Regions from separate parts of the Dactylosporangium sp. NPDC000244 genome, predicted to be linked through region 2. Evidence: riboswitches for the same ligand, from Rfam matches in the RefSeq annotation. Region 2 holds a riboswitch; each other region holds the start of a gene.
The links. A riboswitch is a leader RNA that binds a small molecule or an ion and turns the genes downstream of it on or off. The one in region 2 is predicted to bind cyclic di-AMP.
Positions count from the first base shown of each region.

Region 1: another riboswitch for cyclic di-AMP. It lies ahead of ABT369_RS40540 (hypothetical protein); the one in region 2 lies ahead of ABT369_RS06175 (hypothetical protein).
Region 3: another riboswitch for cyclic di-AMP. It lies ahead of ABT369_RS39810 (NlpC/P60 family protein); the one in region 2 lies ahead of ABT369_RS06175 (hypothetical protein).

Region 1 covers NZ_JBEPEH010000035.1:17,480-22,260, reverse strand. Annotated here, with positions in the region: gene ABT369_RS40555 (TetR/AcrR family transcriptional regulator C-terminal domain-containing protein) at 1-205, opposite strand, end outside; gene ABT369_RS40550 (FAD-dependent monooxygenase) at 273-1,424, shown strand; gene ABT369_RS40545 (diguanylate cyclase domain-containing protein) at 1,505-3,049, shown strand; cyclic di-AMP (ydaO/yuaA leader) riboswitch at 3,124-3,263, shown strand; gene ABT369_RS40540 (hypothetical protein) at 3,506-4,150, shown strand; gene ABT369_RS40535 (hypothetical protein) at 4,156-4,781, opposite strand, start outside.
Region 2 covers NZ_JBEPEH010000003.1:296,376-301,156, forward strand. Annotated here, with positions in the region: gene ABT369_RS06165 (DUF2243 domain-containing protein) at 1-163, opposite strand, end outside; gene ABT369_RS06170 (hemerythrin domain-containing protein) at 248-802, opposite strand; gene ABT369_RS06175 (hypothetical protein) at 876-1,688, opposite strand; cyclic di-AMP (ydaO/yuaA leader) riboswitch at 1,971-2,114, opposite strand; gene ABT369_RS06180 (glycerol-3-phosphate dehydrogenase/oxidase) at 2,286-3,983, opposite strand; gene glpK (glycerol kinase GlpK) at 4,004-4,781, opposite strand, start outside.
Region 3 covers NZ_JBEPEH010000033.1:138,951-143,731, forward strand. Annotated here, with positions in the region: gene ABT369_RS39805 (ABC transporter ATP-binding protein) at 15-749, opposite strand; cyclic di-AMP (ydaO/yuaA leader) riboswitch at 1,050-1,211, shown strand; gene ABT369_RS39810 (NlpC/P60 family protein) at 1,252-2,172, shown strand; gene ABT369_RS39815 (methyltransferase domain-containing protein) at 2,233-3,012, shown strand; gene ABT369_RS39820 (Rv0361 family membrane protein) at 3,310-3,723, shown strand; gene ABT369_RS39825 (sigma-70 family RNA polymerase sigma factor) at 4,086-4,781, opposite strand, start outside.

The DNA of each region.
Region 1 (4,781 bases), on a different contig from region 2:
GGCGCGCCACCACGGTGCCGATGCCCGGCTGCGGCTCGACCAGGCCCTCCTGCCGCAGCGCGGTCAGCGCCTTGGTCGCGGTCGCCATGGCCACCCCGTACGTCCGCATCAGCTCGCGCGTCGAGGGCACGCGGTCGCCTGGACGCAGGTCGCCCGCGGCGATGGCGGCCCGAATCCGGGCGACGATCCTCAGGTAGGGGGGCACTAGTGCACACCCTACCGCCGTGCACGCGTCGTTGAGCGCCCCGTGGCGGTGTTCGTACGGTGTACGCATGACACGGGTTCTGATCTCCGGCGCGAGCGTCGCCGGCAATGCCGCCGCCGCGCTGCTGGCCCGGCGGGGGTGCGCGGTGACGGTGGTCGAGCGGGCGCCGGCGATCCGCACGGGCGGGTACGCGATCGACATCCGCGGCGTCGCGCTCGAGGTCGCCGAGCGCATGGGAGTGGCGGCGAAGGCCCGTGCGCACGGTACCGACACCGAAGGCACGAGCTTCGTCGACGCCGCCGGCAAACGCATCGCCACGCTGCCGCTCGGTTTCGGGGTGCTCGACCCCGCCGACATCGAGATCATGAAGGGCGATCTCACCCGGCTGCTGCACGCCGAGGTCCCCGCGGGCGTCGAGTGGATCTTCGGCGACACGATCGAGGAGATCGCCGGGGATCGGGTCACGTTCCGTCACGCCCCGCCCCGGCGGTTCGACTACATCATCGGGGCGGACGGCATCCACTCGCGCGTCCGGGAGCTCGTGTTCGGGCCGTCGCGGCAGTACCTGCACCACCTCGGCAGCAGCAGTGCGGTCTTCACGGCCCCGAACGAGCTGGGCATCGAGCGCTGGCAGCTGGTGCACTCGATGCCGGGCCGCGTCGTCAGCGTCAAGACCGACAAGGGCTCGGAAACGGTGAAGGTGACGCTGCTGTACGGCGGCCCGATGCCCTCCCGCGACCGCGCCGAGCGCCTGAGCGCCATCGAGACCGCGTTTCAGGGCTCGGGCTGGGTCGTGCCGCGGCTGCTCGAGCTGATGCGGGCCGCTCCGGACCTGTACGTGGCCCCGAACGCCCAGGTCAGGATGCCCGGCTGGACGGCCGGTCGGGTCGCGCTGGTGGGCGACGCCGGCTACGCGCCCTCCTCGCTGACGGGCCAGGGCACCGGCATGGCGCTCGTGGGGGCGTACGTGCTCGCGGCGAATCTGCACGATCTGCCCGCATATGACCGTCAGATGCGCGGCTTCGTCGACGCCAACCACAAGGCCGCGCTCGCCCCGGCCCGCGGCTTCGCGCCGAAGTCCGAGCTGGCCGTGAAGCTGCAGAACCTGAGCATCCGCATGCTGCCGTACCTGCCGGGCAAAGGCCTGATGATCGCCGCGATGACCCGCGAGGCCCGGCGCGCCGCGGGGGCTCTGCGACTGCCCGCGGCAATCTCGTGACGCCGAAAGGGTTTACTTCAGATCCGGTTTGATGCGTCGATGTAAGGATGCAAGGTCGGCCGGATGCGGGTAGGCGAGCGATGCGTGATCGAGACGCGGCGATGGACGCGATCCGCTCGGTGTACCGCATCACGGGCCGCATCAACACCGGCACCACGCTGGCCGAGACCCTGCAGCTCATCGTGGACGCCGTCGTCGACGGGACCGGGTTCGCCGTCGCCGTGGTCAACTACCTGCACCCGGAGGGCGAGTACGAGGCGATCGCGCTGGCCGGCTCGGAGGAGGCGCGCGCGACGCTGCTCGGGACGCGGTACCCGGCGGCGGAGCTCGACGAGTACCTCGGGCGCACGGAGGCGTGGGGGCAGCTGCGGTACCTCCCGCACGAGCGGCACAGCGATCACATCCACTCCTGGGTGCCCGACGCCGCGCCCGGCTTCGAGGACGTGCCCGAGGAGGAGCGCTGGCACCCGCTCGACGCCCTGTTCGCCCCGCTGCGGGCGCCCGACGGCGAGCTGGTCGGCATCCTCGGCGTCGACCTGCCCACCGACGGCCGACGGCCCGGGCCGCCGCAGCGCGAGCTGCTGGAGATGCTCGCCGCGCAGGCCGGCATCGCGATCAACAACGCCAATCTGGTCGAGGCCCTGCAGCGGGAGCGCCGTCACCTCGCCGCCAGTGAGGAGGCCTTCCGGCTGGCCTTCACGGGCGCTGGTACGGGCATGTGCATGCTCGGCCTCGACGGCGCCACCCAGGCCCGGATGACCCGCGTCAACCCCGCCCTGTGCGAGCTGCTCGGCCGCACCGAGGCGGAGCTGCTCGAGCTGCGCATCGCCGACCTCATGCACCCGGACGACCTCGACCTGGCCCGGCTCGCCTTCGCCGTCGCGACCACGGGCAAGGGCACCCAGGTGCGCGACTACGAGATCCGCTGCGTGCGCGGCGACGGCACGGTGATCTGGGTCGCCACGACGCTGTCCATCGTGGCCGGTCCGCCCGCCTTCGGCATCCTGCAGGTCCAGGACATCACCGAGCGCAAGGCGGCCGAGGCCGACCTGGTACGCCGGGCGTCCCGGGACCCGCTCACGGGCCTGGCCAACCGCGACGCGCTGGCCGCGCCGCTCGCCGCCGCGGTCCGCCGGGCCCGGTCCGGGCACGGTGTCGGGGCGCTGCTCTTCTGCGACCTCGACGACTTCAAGACGGTCAACGACACGCTCGGTCACGACGCCGGGGACGCGGTGCTCGTCGCCGTGGCCCAGCGGCTGTGCGCGCTCGTCCGGCCCGGCGACACCGTGGCCCGCCTCGGCGGCGACGAGTTCGTGGTGCTCGCCACCGACCTGCCCGGCACCGACGCGGCCGGCCTGGCCGCGCTCGTCGACCGGGTCGAGCGGGCCGTCTCGGCGCCGGTGGTGCACGACGGGCACGTGCTGCGGGTGCGGGTCAGCGTCGGGGCGGCCGTGATCGATGACACGGTGCTCGATGCCGGGGCCGCCCTGCGCCTGGCGGATCGGGCGATGTACCAGGTCAAGGGCGCTCGGCACGGGCGCGGGATGACCGATCGTGTGACAGCGCACGGTGAGCGTTCCGGTGCGCCGGGTGGGATCCCGTTGCTGTGGCTGGCCGAGTCCTGAAGTCCCCGTTACTGTCGGGTGGTCTGCCACGGGCGACGCGCCCCGAAAATGCGGGGCCACCGGGCAGGCGCCGTCGAGTCGCGACGCTCACTTCGGTGTCGCGAGCCGGGGACCCATCGCAGTCCTTGGGGTGTATCCGTGACCGAGTCACGGTAGGGCGAATCCTCCCGTCCGAACCCGTCAGCTAACCCGGTAGGCGGCACCGGAAGGAGAACTTCTCGTGCTCGTCGACGCCCTGTGTCGTCTTTCCCTCGGACGGGTGATCGCCAGGACCTGACCTGGCCCGTGTCCACCCGCTGACCGTTCGCCTCGCCGCCGCGCGATCCCTTTCGCACCACGGGATCGTGCCGATGGCGTGCGCCCGCATCCGTCTGAGGAATGATCTTGCTGAAACCTTTACCGCGCCAATTCCAGCCGCGCCACCGCCGATCACTGCTGGCCGTCAAGCCCGTGGCCGTGTCCGCCGTCGTCCTGTCCGCCACCCTGCTCGCGTCCGGCTCGGCCGGCCACTCCGCCTCCGCCGGCGCGCCACGCCCGCCGGTCGCCGCGCCCGCCGCACCCGCGCCGCTGTACACCGAGGACACCTCGCTCGTGCTGTCCTCGCTCGACGGGCAGGCCGCACTCTCCGACGCGCCCGCCCCCGTCCCCCCGCCCCCGCCCGCCCTGCCGCGGCCGGTCGCCGGGCTGAACCAGACCCAGATGAACAACGCGGCCGCGATCGTCCGGCAGGGCCGCGCCCAGGGCGTGCCCGAGAAGGGGCTCGTCGTGGCGGTCGCCACCGCGATGCAGGAGAGCGACCTCTACAACGTCGCCAGCCCGGCCGTCCCGTCCTCGATGAAGCTGCCGCACGACGCCGTCTCGACCGACCACGACTCGGTCGGGCTGTTCCAGCAGCGCGCGAGCCAGGGCTGGGGCAGCGTGCCCGAGCTCATGAACCCGGCGCACTCGGCCGCGCTGTTCTACTCGGCGCTCGCCCGGGTGTCGGGCTGGCAGAGCATGAGCGTCACGGCCGCGGCCCAGGCGGTGCAGCGCTCCGCGTACCCGGGGGCGTACCAGAAGCACGCCGGCCGGGCCGCGGAGGTCGTCGCCGCGATCGCCTGAGCCGCTCAGCGAACGGGATCGATGGTCCACTCGTCCTCGTGGTCGGCCAGGTGTACCGTGCCGGCGGTTCCGCCCGGCGTCAACGTGACCTCGATGCCGGGCCGGGGCCGGCCCTCGGGCGGCGGCACGTACGCGTAGCGGTTGAGGACCAGCACCGTGGCCCACCGCTGCCGGGTGCGGTCGAAGACCCGGTCCATGCCGATCAGCGCCATGCCGGCCGGCGTGTCCGTGACGTATCCCGGCACGGGCACCGGCCGGCGCGCGTTCGTGACGAGCTGTTCGGCGACGTGGCGCCACACGGCCCGGTCCTGCGCCGCCGAGCCGGGCGTGATCCCCTCCACGCTGGCGTACGCGTCCGGCGCCCACTGCCACAGCAGCCCGCTGCGCTGGGGGTGGGCCTGTTCGCTGTACCACTGCGCCGGACGCCCGCCGAGGGAGTCCGCGGGTTCGAGGAGCATCGCCGGCTCGTCCGCCTTCGTGGCCGGGTCGAGGAAGCGCGGCACGAACCCGGGCGCGTAGAGCGAGATCGTGAAGTCGGTGGTCGCGGGCTGGTCGGCGTACCGCTCGGACTGCCGCGCCGCCCACAGCGACGGGTTCGGGTCGGCCGCGACCCCGTCCGGCAGCCAGCCCG
Region 2 (4,781 bases):
TGTCGGCCGGATACCTGGTGGTGCTGCTGAGCATGTGGTGCCACTGCAGCAGCTGGTGCAGCAGAATGCCGTCGACGAACCCGCCGAGGCCGGCGCCGAGCACGACGCCGGGTAGCACGATGCCGCGATCCGCCCGGGTGGCGTCCGTCTGCGTACCCGTCATGGCGACGCGAACTACCCACCGCCCGGCACCTGACACAACCGCCTCCGGGCCCGCACCGGTCGCGCCGGTGCGGGCCTTCGCGGGTCAGGTCCTGCGCAGAGCGTCCCGGATCTTGTCGAAGACGGCGATCGGGGGACCGGCGAGCAGGTTCACCGCCGCCGACTCACCCGCGGCCGGGTGCGGCCGGGTCGGCGCGACCTTCTCGGCGGCCTCGAACACCGAGGCCATCCGTTGCAGCTTGTCCGGCTCGACGGTGCGCCGCAGCTGCTCGAACTCCTCGACTTCCTCGCTGGCGGCGTGCTCGCTGACGTCGGCCGCGAACGCGCCGAGCCGCTCGTCGAACCCCGGGTGGTCGACGCCCAGGTCGTACAGTTCCGACAGGACCTGCTTGGCCTCGGACTCCTCGCGGAGCCGGGCGTCGACGACCTGGTCGCCGCGGTCACCCAGCGCCCGGCGGGCCTCCGGGTGCACGATCTGCTCCTCAGCGCTCTCGTGCACGGCGAGCAGCCGGACCAGGTCGAAGAACAGCGTCCGCTTCTGGTCGCCCTGCGCGCTGGCGACCCGGTTGAACAGCGCCTTGATCTCGACGTGCTGGTTCATCAGGACGTCGACGACGTCCCGGTGCTGAGTCTGGGTCACGCGCCACCTCCTTCGTCTCCGCAGCCGACTACCCGCCGCCCCGGCCGCCTAACAACCCCGGGACGTGGGTGGATCACGGCACGGCGGTGACGATCTGCTCGGCGAGCGACTGCCACTGGGCGTAGGCGTCCGGGAACGCCGACACCTGGACCGTCTGCGCCGCCACGGTGATCGCCATCTGCTGCCAGCCGGAGACGTCCACGAGCGCGTTGTAGAAGCGGCGCGCGGACTCCGCCGGGTTCATCAGCTCCGTGACGGTGCCCCAGTTCGGCCGCTGCTGGAACAGCCCGACGGAGTCGTGGTCGCTGCCCACGCCCTCGTTGGGCAGGTTGAGCGACTCGGGAACGTTGGAGTTGGCGAGGTTGTGCAGGTGGCTCTCCTGCAGCGCGGTGGAGATGGCCACGACGAACGCGCGGCTGGGCAGGCCCATCTGCTGTCCGGTGCGGATGATCGTCACGGCGTTGTTCATCTCGGCCTGGGTCAGCTCGCCGACCGCGGCGATGACCGCCGGCGTCGGCGCGGCGGTCGTCGGCGCGGCGGTGGCCGTGCTCGGCGGCTGTGCCGTGGTGCCCGCCGTCGACGGCTTCGCCGGGGCGCTGGCCGCCGCCGACGGTTGCCGGCTGGGCGTGTCGCCGGTGCGTGCCTCGCCGCGGGATGCGCGGTTCTCGGCGTCGGCCGCCCGGTCGTCGGCGCGCTGGGTCGCCGACTCGTTCTGCGCCACGGCCAGCGCGCTTGGGCCGTGTGAGTTGAACAACAGCAGCGCGCCGATGACGGCGAACGCTACGACGGCGGCCGCGGAGTACAGGGCGATGCCCCGGCGGACCGGGAGGCGCCGGCCGGACGGTTCCTGCCGCCGGTGCCGCCCGGTGGTCTCATCGGCCGGCACGGGCGCACCTCGTCCGGAGCGAACGGTTCAGATTGTCGGGATGGTTGGGTTTGTTCGGGTGCTGCACGGAAACCTCGACAGGGTTCGACTCCGGGCCGGGGGGTCCGGTGCGGAGCAAGGGAATGCGCAATCGACCGTCCACTCGGGACAGTGGCGGTCGGGGCGTTGCGGTGGGGGCGGGGTCCGGGGCCGGAGGGTCAGCCGATGTGGCGATCCGGGCGCGCCGGCGGGTCCGCTGGGCGATGGGCCGAGGTATGGCTCCGCGAGAGGGCGTGCATGTACTGCTCCTTCCGGTGCCGCCTACCGGGTTAGCTGACGGATTCGGGCGGGAGGATCGCCCTACCGCGCGGCGCGTGGCCACGCGGATTCACCCCAGTGATGCTTGGGTCCCCGGCTCGTTCGAGTACGACTCGGCGGGCCGCCGCGCCGTCACCGGAACGGTGACGATCACTCGCGGCGAGCCTCATGACCATAGCGGCTTCTCAAGCGCAGGTGAACCCCTCGATCGGAAGTGCCGAGATGCGGCGTGCACCCCGGCCACCTGCGACTTTGCTCAGGAAACGGCGCCGATCGAAGGGAAGTTGATCGATGTATGCGTCAGACGGCCTGCACCACCGGCACCACGTCGGGGGCCTCGCGGCGGATCCGCTCGGCCGTGCGGTCGTCGGGCTGGGTCTGGGAGGCCCGCTCCGCCTCCACGCGCAGCCGGTAGCTGTCCACCTCGCGATCGACCTGCTCGGCGGTCCAGCCGAGCGCGTCGGCCATCAGCATGGCCACGGGGCGAACCGCCGTCATGCCCCGGTCGAACGTCTCGATCGAGATGCGCGTGCGGCGGGTGAGCACGTCCTCGACGTGCCGGGCGCCCTCGGCCAGCACGGCGTAGCGCACCTCCGCCATCAGGTAGTCGTCGGCGCCGGGCACCGGCCGCGCCAGGTGCGGGTCGGCGGCGAGCAGCTCCAGCACCTCGCGGACGAGGCTACCGTAGCGGCCGAGGAGGTGCTCGATCCGGGCGACGTGCAGGCCGCTGCCGGTCGCGAGCGCGGCGCGCTGGTTCCACAGGGCCGCGAAGCCGTCCGCGCCGACGAGCGGGGTCTGGTCGGTGCACGATGGGGGTACCGCCCTGTCCAGCCCGTGTACCGCGGCGTCCACGGCATCGGCGGCCATCACGCGGTACGTGGTGTACTTGCCGCCCGCGACCGCGACGAGCCCGGGCACCGGCGTGACGACAAGGTGCTCGCGGGACAGCTTGGAGGTGGGCTCCGACTCCCCGGCCAGCAGCGGGCGCAGGCCGGCGTAGACGCCCTCGACGTCGTCGTGGCGCAGCGGCGTGGCGAGGACCTGGTTGATCTCGCTCAGCAGGTAGTCGATGTCGGTGCGGGTCGCGGCCGGATGCGCCTTGTCCAGGGTCCAGTCGGTGTCGGTGGTGCCGACGATCCAGTGCCGGCCCCACGGGATGACGAACAGCACGCTCGTCGCGGTGCGCAGGATCATCCCGGTGGAGGAGCGGATCCGGTCGCGGGGCACGACCAGGTGGATGCCCTTGGAGGCGCGGACGTGGAACTGGCCGCGCTCGCCGATCATCGCCTGGGTGTCGTCGGTCCAGGCCCCGGTCGCGTTGACGACCTGCCGCGCGCGCACCTCGAACTCGCGGTCGTGCTCCAGGTCGCGCACCCGCACGCCGGTGATCCGGCCGCCCTCGCGCAGGAAGCCGATGACCTGCGCGCGGGACAGCACGTGCGCGCCGTAGGCGGCGGCGGTGCGGGCCACGAACAGGGTGTGCCGGGCGTCGTCGACCTGCGCGTCCCAGTACTGCACGGCGCCGACGAAGCTCTCCGGGCGCAGCGCGGGGCAGGCCCGCAGCGCGGCGCGGCGGCTCAGCTGGCGGTGGCGCGGAAGGGCGCCTCGTTCGCGCCCGGCCATGGTGTCGTACAGCGTGACGCCCGCGCCGACGTAGCCCCGCTCCCACACGTGGTGGGTGAGCGGGTAGAGGAACGGGACCGGCCTGACCAGGTGCGGGGCCAGGCGCCGCAGCAGCAGGCCGCGCTCGCGCAAAGCCTCGCGCACCAGCCGGAAGTCGAGCATCTCCAGGTAGCGAAGGCCGCCGTGGACGAGCTTGCTCGACCGGCTCGAGGTGCCGCTGGCGAAGTCGCGCATCTCCAGCAGCCCGGTGGTCAGGCCGCGGGTGACGGCGTCGAGGGCGCAGCCGGCCCCGACCACGCCGCCGCCGATGACGACGACGTCGAGCTCGGTGCCGGTCAGGGCCGCGACGGCCTCGTCCCGGGCGGTCGGTGACATGGTGCCGGTGTCGTACACGCTCAGGCCCCGATCTCGATCCAGTCCATGGTCCGCCGGACGGCGTCGTGCCAGTGCCGGTAGCCCTCGGCCCGCTGCTGCGGCGACCAGGTGGGCTCCCAGCGGTGCGATTCCTGCCAGTGGGCCCGCAGCTCCTGCGTGTCGCTCCAGAAGCCGGACGCGAGCCCGGCGGCGTAGGCGGCGCCCAGCGCGGTGGTCTCGGCGACCACGGGTCGGCTCACCGGCACGCCGAGGATGTCGGCCTGCAGCTGCATGCACAGGTCGTTGGCGGTGACGCCGCCGTCGACCTTGAGCACGTCGAGGGCCACCCCGGAGTCCTGCTGCATCGCCTCGACGACGTCGCGGGACTGGTAGCAGATCGCCTCCAGGGTGGCGCGGGCGAGATGGGCGTCGGTGTCGTACTGCGACAGCCCGACGATCGCGCCGCGCGCGTCGGCCCGCCAGTAGGGCGCGAAGAGGCCGGAGAAGGCGGGCACGAAGTACATGCCGCCGTTGTCGGCCACCCGGGCCGCGAGGGTCTCGCTCTCGGCCGCGGTGCCGATGATGTGCAGCCGGTCGCGCAGCCACTGCACGGCCGCGCCGGTGACGGCGATCGAGCCCTCGAGCGCGTAGACCGGCGGTTCGGAGCCGAACTGGTACGCGACCGTGGTGAGCAGCCCATGCCGCGAGCGCACCGGTTCGGTGCCGGTGTTGAGCAGCAGGAAGTTGCCGGTGCCGTACGTGTTCTTGGCCTCGCCGGGCGCGAAGCAGACCTGCCCGACGACGGCCGCGTGCTGGTCG
Region 3 (4,781 bases), on a different contig from region 2:
CCGCTCCGGACCGCTCACGACAGCCACCGCTTCCGGCGCTTGTAGTGCTTGACCTCGCGGAACGAGTGGGCGGCGTGCGATCCCAGGTAGAACTCGCGGATGTCGTCGTCGGCGAGCAGCTCGGCGGCGGGCTTGTCGAGCACGACCTTGCCGTTCTCCAGCACGTATCCGTGCTCGGCGACGGAGAGCGCCATGGTCGCGTTCTGCTCGACCAGCAGCACGGCGGTGCCGGCCCGGTTGATCTCCACGATCAGGTCCCGCACCTGCTCGACCATGCGCGGGGCCAGGCCCAGGCTCGGCTCGTCCAGCAGCAGGTACTTCGGGTCGGACATGAGCGCCCGGCCCATCGCGAGCATCTGCTGCTCACCGCCGGAGAGGTAGCCGGCCACCGCCGCGCGCCGCTGCTTGAGCACCGGGAAGAGCCCGTACATGCGCTCCATCGCCTCGGCCGCGCCGCGGCGGCGGGTGTGGGCGCCCAGCCGCAGGTTCTCCTCCACGGTGAGCTCGGCGAAGGTGCGCCGGCCCTCCATCACCTGACTGATCCCGCGCCGCACGACCGCGGCGGGGCGCAGACGGTGGACGGGAGCGTCGCCCAGGGTGACGGAGCCGCGCGTCACGGCCCCGTCGTGCACGCCCAGCAGGCCGGAGAGCGCCCGCAGCAGCGTGGTCTTGCCGGCGCCGTTCGCGCCGAGGAGGGCGACGATCCGGCCCTCCGGGACGGCGAGGCTCACGCCCCGCAACACCAGCATCACATCGTCGTAGACGACCTCGAGGTTCTGGACCCGTAGCACGTGCGGACCCCCGAACTATTTGCACCGGCGGTGTAAGAAGTTAGGAGTATTTAACCCGCTTCCGCGTAGGAATCAAGCCCCGAATCTGTAACCGTCCGGCACCAATGTCACGGTCTGGCACGGGCGGCCAACCGGCGGTAATACGGACTTTTGGGGTAATAGATATCGAGCGGGACGCACGCCTTTCGCCTGCGAGATGATCACGTTAAGTTAGGCTCTGGCCTGCTCGGCAGTCCGCCGTCCAACCCGGACGGCGCCGGGCAAGCGCCGCCGAATCGACATCGCGCGCACCCGCCCCCGGGCGCGCGCGGCGAACCGGGGACCCGTGTTCTTCGGGGTGAATCCGCAATGCTGCGGTAGGGCGCTATCTCTTCCCGCCCGAACCCGTCAGCTAACCCGGTAGGCGGTGTCGGTGCAGAAGGGTCTTTCCTTGTCCACTGGACATCGTGCCCGCCGGTCGGTGCTGCGGACTCTGCTGATCGGGTTCGTCTCACTCACCGTGCTCGCACCCGCGACGGTCGCGCACGCGGATCCGTCGCTCGCCGACATCGAGGCTCAGCTCGACAAGTCGAACAAGGACCTCGAGGCCACGGTCGAGGCCTGGAACAAAATCAACATCGACCTGGCCGACTCCCAGAGCAAGGCGAAGACGCTCGAGGACAGCGTGGCGGCGACCAACGGCGCCGTCCAGGAGATCGCGATCGCCGCGTTCAAGACCAACGGCAACATGCGCAACCTCAACATCGTGCTCAACGCGACGACGTCGGGCTCGCTGATGGACCAGCTCTCGATGCTGCAGCAGATCACGCACCAGCAGCAGAAGAGCATCGAGGACTACAAGAACGACAAGGCCAAGCTGGACGAGACGATCGCGGCGCAGAACACGCAGAAGGCCGATCTCGAAAACCAGCGCAAGCAGATCGAGGGCGACGTCAAGAAGCTCGAGGACCTGCAGAAGAAGGCCAAGAACGCCGGCAGCACCAAGGTGAGCTCGCCCGGCACGACCAACGCCAAGGCGCCCGTCGTCGACGACGCGACCCGGCAGAAGGTCGTCAACTTCGCCTACGCCCAGCTCGGCGAGCCCTACAAGTGGGGCGCCGCCGGTCCGAACAGCTGGGACTGCTCCGGCCTGACCATGGGCGCGTGGGGCGCCGCGGGCGTGAGCCTGCCGCACAACGCGGCCAGCCAGTGGAGCAAGGTGGCCCACATCAGCAGCTCCCAGCTGCTGCCCGGCGACCTCGTCTTCTACAACGGGCTCGGCCACGTCGGCATCTACGTCAAGCCCGGCACCATCGTGCACGCCCCGCACACCGGCGACGTGGTGAAGGAGGCGCCGATCGGCGTCGACAGCATCTACGGGTACGGGCGGCCGAAGGTCTAGTTCGTCGCTTGTTCGAAGGGCCGCTCTTCTCACCGAAGGGCGGCCCTTCATCATTGGGGCATGGCGACCTGGGACCCGCAGCAGTACGAGCGCTTCGCCGACGAGCGCGCCCGCCCCTTCCGCGAGCTCGTGGCGCGCATCCCCACCACGTCCGCGGTCGCCGTCGTCGACCTCGGCTGCGGCCCCGGCACGATGACCGCCACCCTCGCGTCCCGCTGGCCGGACGCGGCGATCCTGGGCCTCGACTCCTCGCCGGCGATGATCGCGGCGGCCGCGGAGCACCAGACCGCCCAGCTGACCTTCCAGCTCGCCGACGCGGGCGAGTGGCGGCCCCAGCGCGGCTCCCTCGACGTCATCGTGGCCAACGCCTCGCTGCAGTGGGTCGGCGACCACGGGACGCTGCTGCCGCTGTGGGCGGCGGCGCTCGACGACGGCGGCACGCTCGCCTTCCAGGTGCCGCTCTCCTTCGACCCGGGCATGGCCGCGGTGGCGGCACGGGAGCGCTGGGCACCGCTGCTGGCGGGCGCATCGGGCACCACGGGTCCGCGCTCGGCGTCGCCGGTGCTGAGCGCGGCCGACTACGTGCGGCTCCTTTCCGCGGCCGGCCTCACCGTGGACGCGTGGGAGACGACCTACTACCACGTGCTGCCCGGCGACGACCCGGTCTTCGAGTGGTTCAAGGGCACCGGCCTGCGGCCCTACCTCGACGCCCTCTCCGGGGACGACCTCGAGGAGTTCACGGCGGAGGTCAAGGAGCAGATGCGGCAGTTGTACCCGCGCGAGCCCTTCGGCACGATCCTGCCGTTCCCTCGCCTCTTCGTCGTCGCACAGCGGGCCTGAAACCTTCGCGGCTCCCGGCTCCCGGCTCCCGGCTCGCGGCTCCCGTTTTCCCGGCCCCGTCTCCCGGCCCGCGGCCCCGTCTCCCGGCCCGCGGCCCCGTCTCCCGGCCCGCGGTCCTCGTTTCGCGGCTCGTGGCTTGTCGCGCATCGGACATGGCCCCGGCCCCTGCCACGGCCGCGCGTACGTGCCGACCGCGCCATAACGCCGTTCCCGTTCGCGCGAATCGTCGCGCATCGGGCATGACCTGCGTCAAATGGTTTACATCAGGACTTGATCTCGATTCATACGCTGAGGCGCGTGAGTAAAACCTGGAAGATCATTATTTTCGGCGGGATCGGCCTCTTCGTGCTCTGCTGCGGAGGCGGCGTCGCCGGGCTCTTCTTTGTCGTCAACGGCTCCACCAAAGCACCCAAGGCCGCGACCGGGGACTTCCTGACCGCGCTCGAGACCGGCAAGACCCAGGCCGCCTACGACCTGCTGTGCTCCTCGGCGCAGCAGAACTACGGACCGGAGACCTTCGAGGCGTACGTCAAGAAGGACCCCATCACCGCCCACGACATCAGCTGGGGCGGCTCCTACAGCAACAACAACGGCCACGAGACGGCCCAGATCGACGCCAGCCTGACCTACCAGAACGCCGGCAAGTCCAGCCACAGCTTCGACCTGATCAAGGAGAGTGGCTCCTGGAAGGTCTGCGGCAACCCCTTCTAGGGCCACTCGCCTCATGGCTGTCATACGGGCCGCGGACCTGCCCGGCTCCGCGGCCCTGAGCCATGTCCGCCGCCGCGACTACTCACCTGCTCGGTCCGCCGCCGCCGCTCACCGCTGACCCGTTCGCGCCGCCGCCGCAGCTGACCGCTCACCGCTTGGCGCCGCCGCCGCCAAATTCGACGGCCCGCCGGACTGCTCCGCTGCCTGGTCCGCGCCGCCACCGCCGTTCGCGCAGCCGTTACCGTTCGCCGCGGACCGATTCCCGCGCCTTCCCGCGCCACTGACTCGGTCTCACGGCGCGAAAAAGCCCCGGGTCCGCTCCGACCCGGGGCCTTGCTCGTCTTGGGGGATGTAGCTGCTTGCTAGGCGGCCTGCAGGCCCTCCGCCCGGGCCAGCTCACGCAGCCGGCCGAGCGCCTGAATCTCCAGCTGGCGAATGCGCTCGCGGGAGAGCGAGAACCGCGTCGCCACCTCGGTCAACGAGTGCTCGCGCCCGTCCTCGAGGCCGTAGCGGGCCCGCATGATGCCGGCCGAACGGTCGTCCAGGTGGTTGAGCAGGCCCTCGATCCGCTGGCGCTCCAGCGCGGCCAGGACCACGTCCTCCGGCGACGGGGCGTCGGAGTCCGCGACCAGGTCGCCGAGGTTGGTGTCGCCGTCGTCACCCACGGGGGTGTCGAGCGACACGGTGTCCTGCGACCAGCGCATGAGCTCGTGCACCCGCTCGACCGGCACGCCGAGCGCGGTCGCCAGTTGCTCCGGCTCCGGGTCGTTGCCGAGCTCACGGGTGAGCTGCCGCGCGACGTTGCGCATGCGGTTGACGTCCTCGACGAGGTGCACCGGGAGCCGGACCGTGCGCTCCTGCTGCGCGATCGCCCGGCTGATCGCCTGGCGGATCCACCACGTCGCATATGTCGAGAACTTGTATCCACGCACGTAGTCGAACTTCTCGACGGCGCGGACCAGGCCGGTGTTGCCCTCCTGGATCAGGTCGAGCATCGGCATGCCGGACCGCACGTAACGCCGCGCGATCGACACCACCAGGCGTAGGTTGGCTCGGAT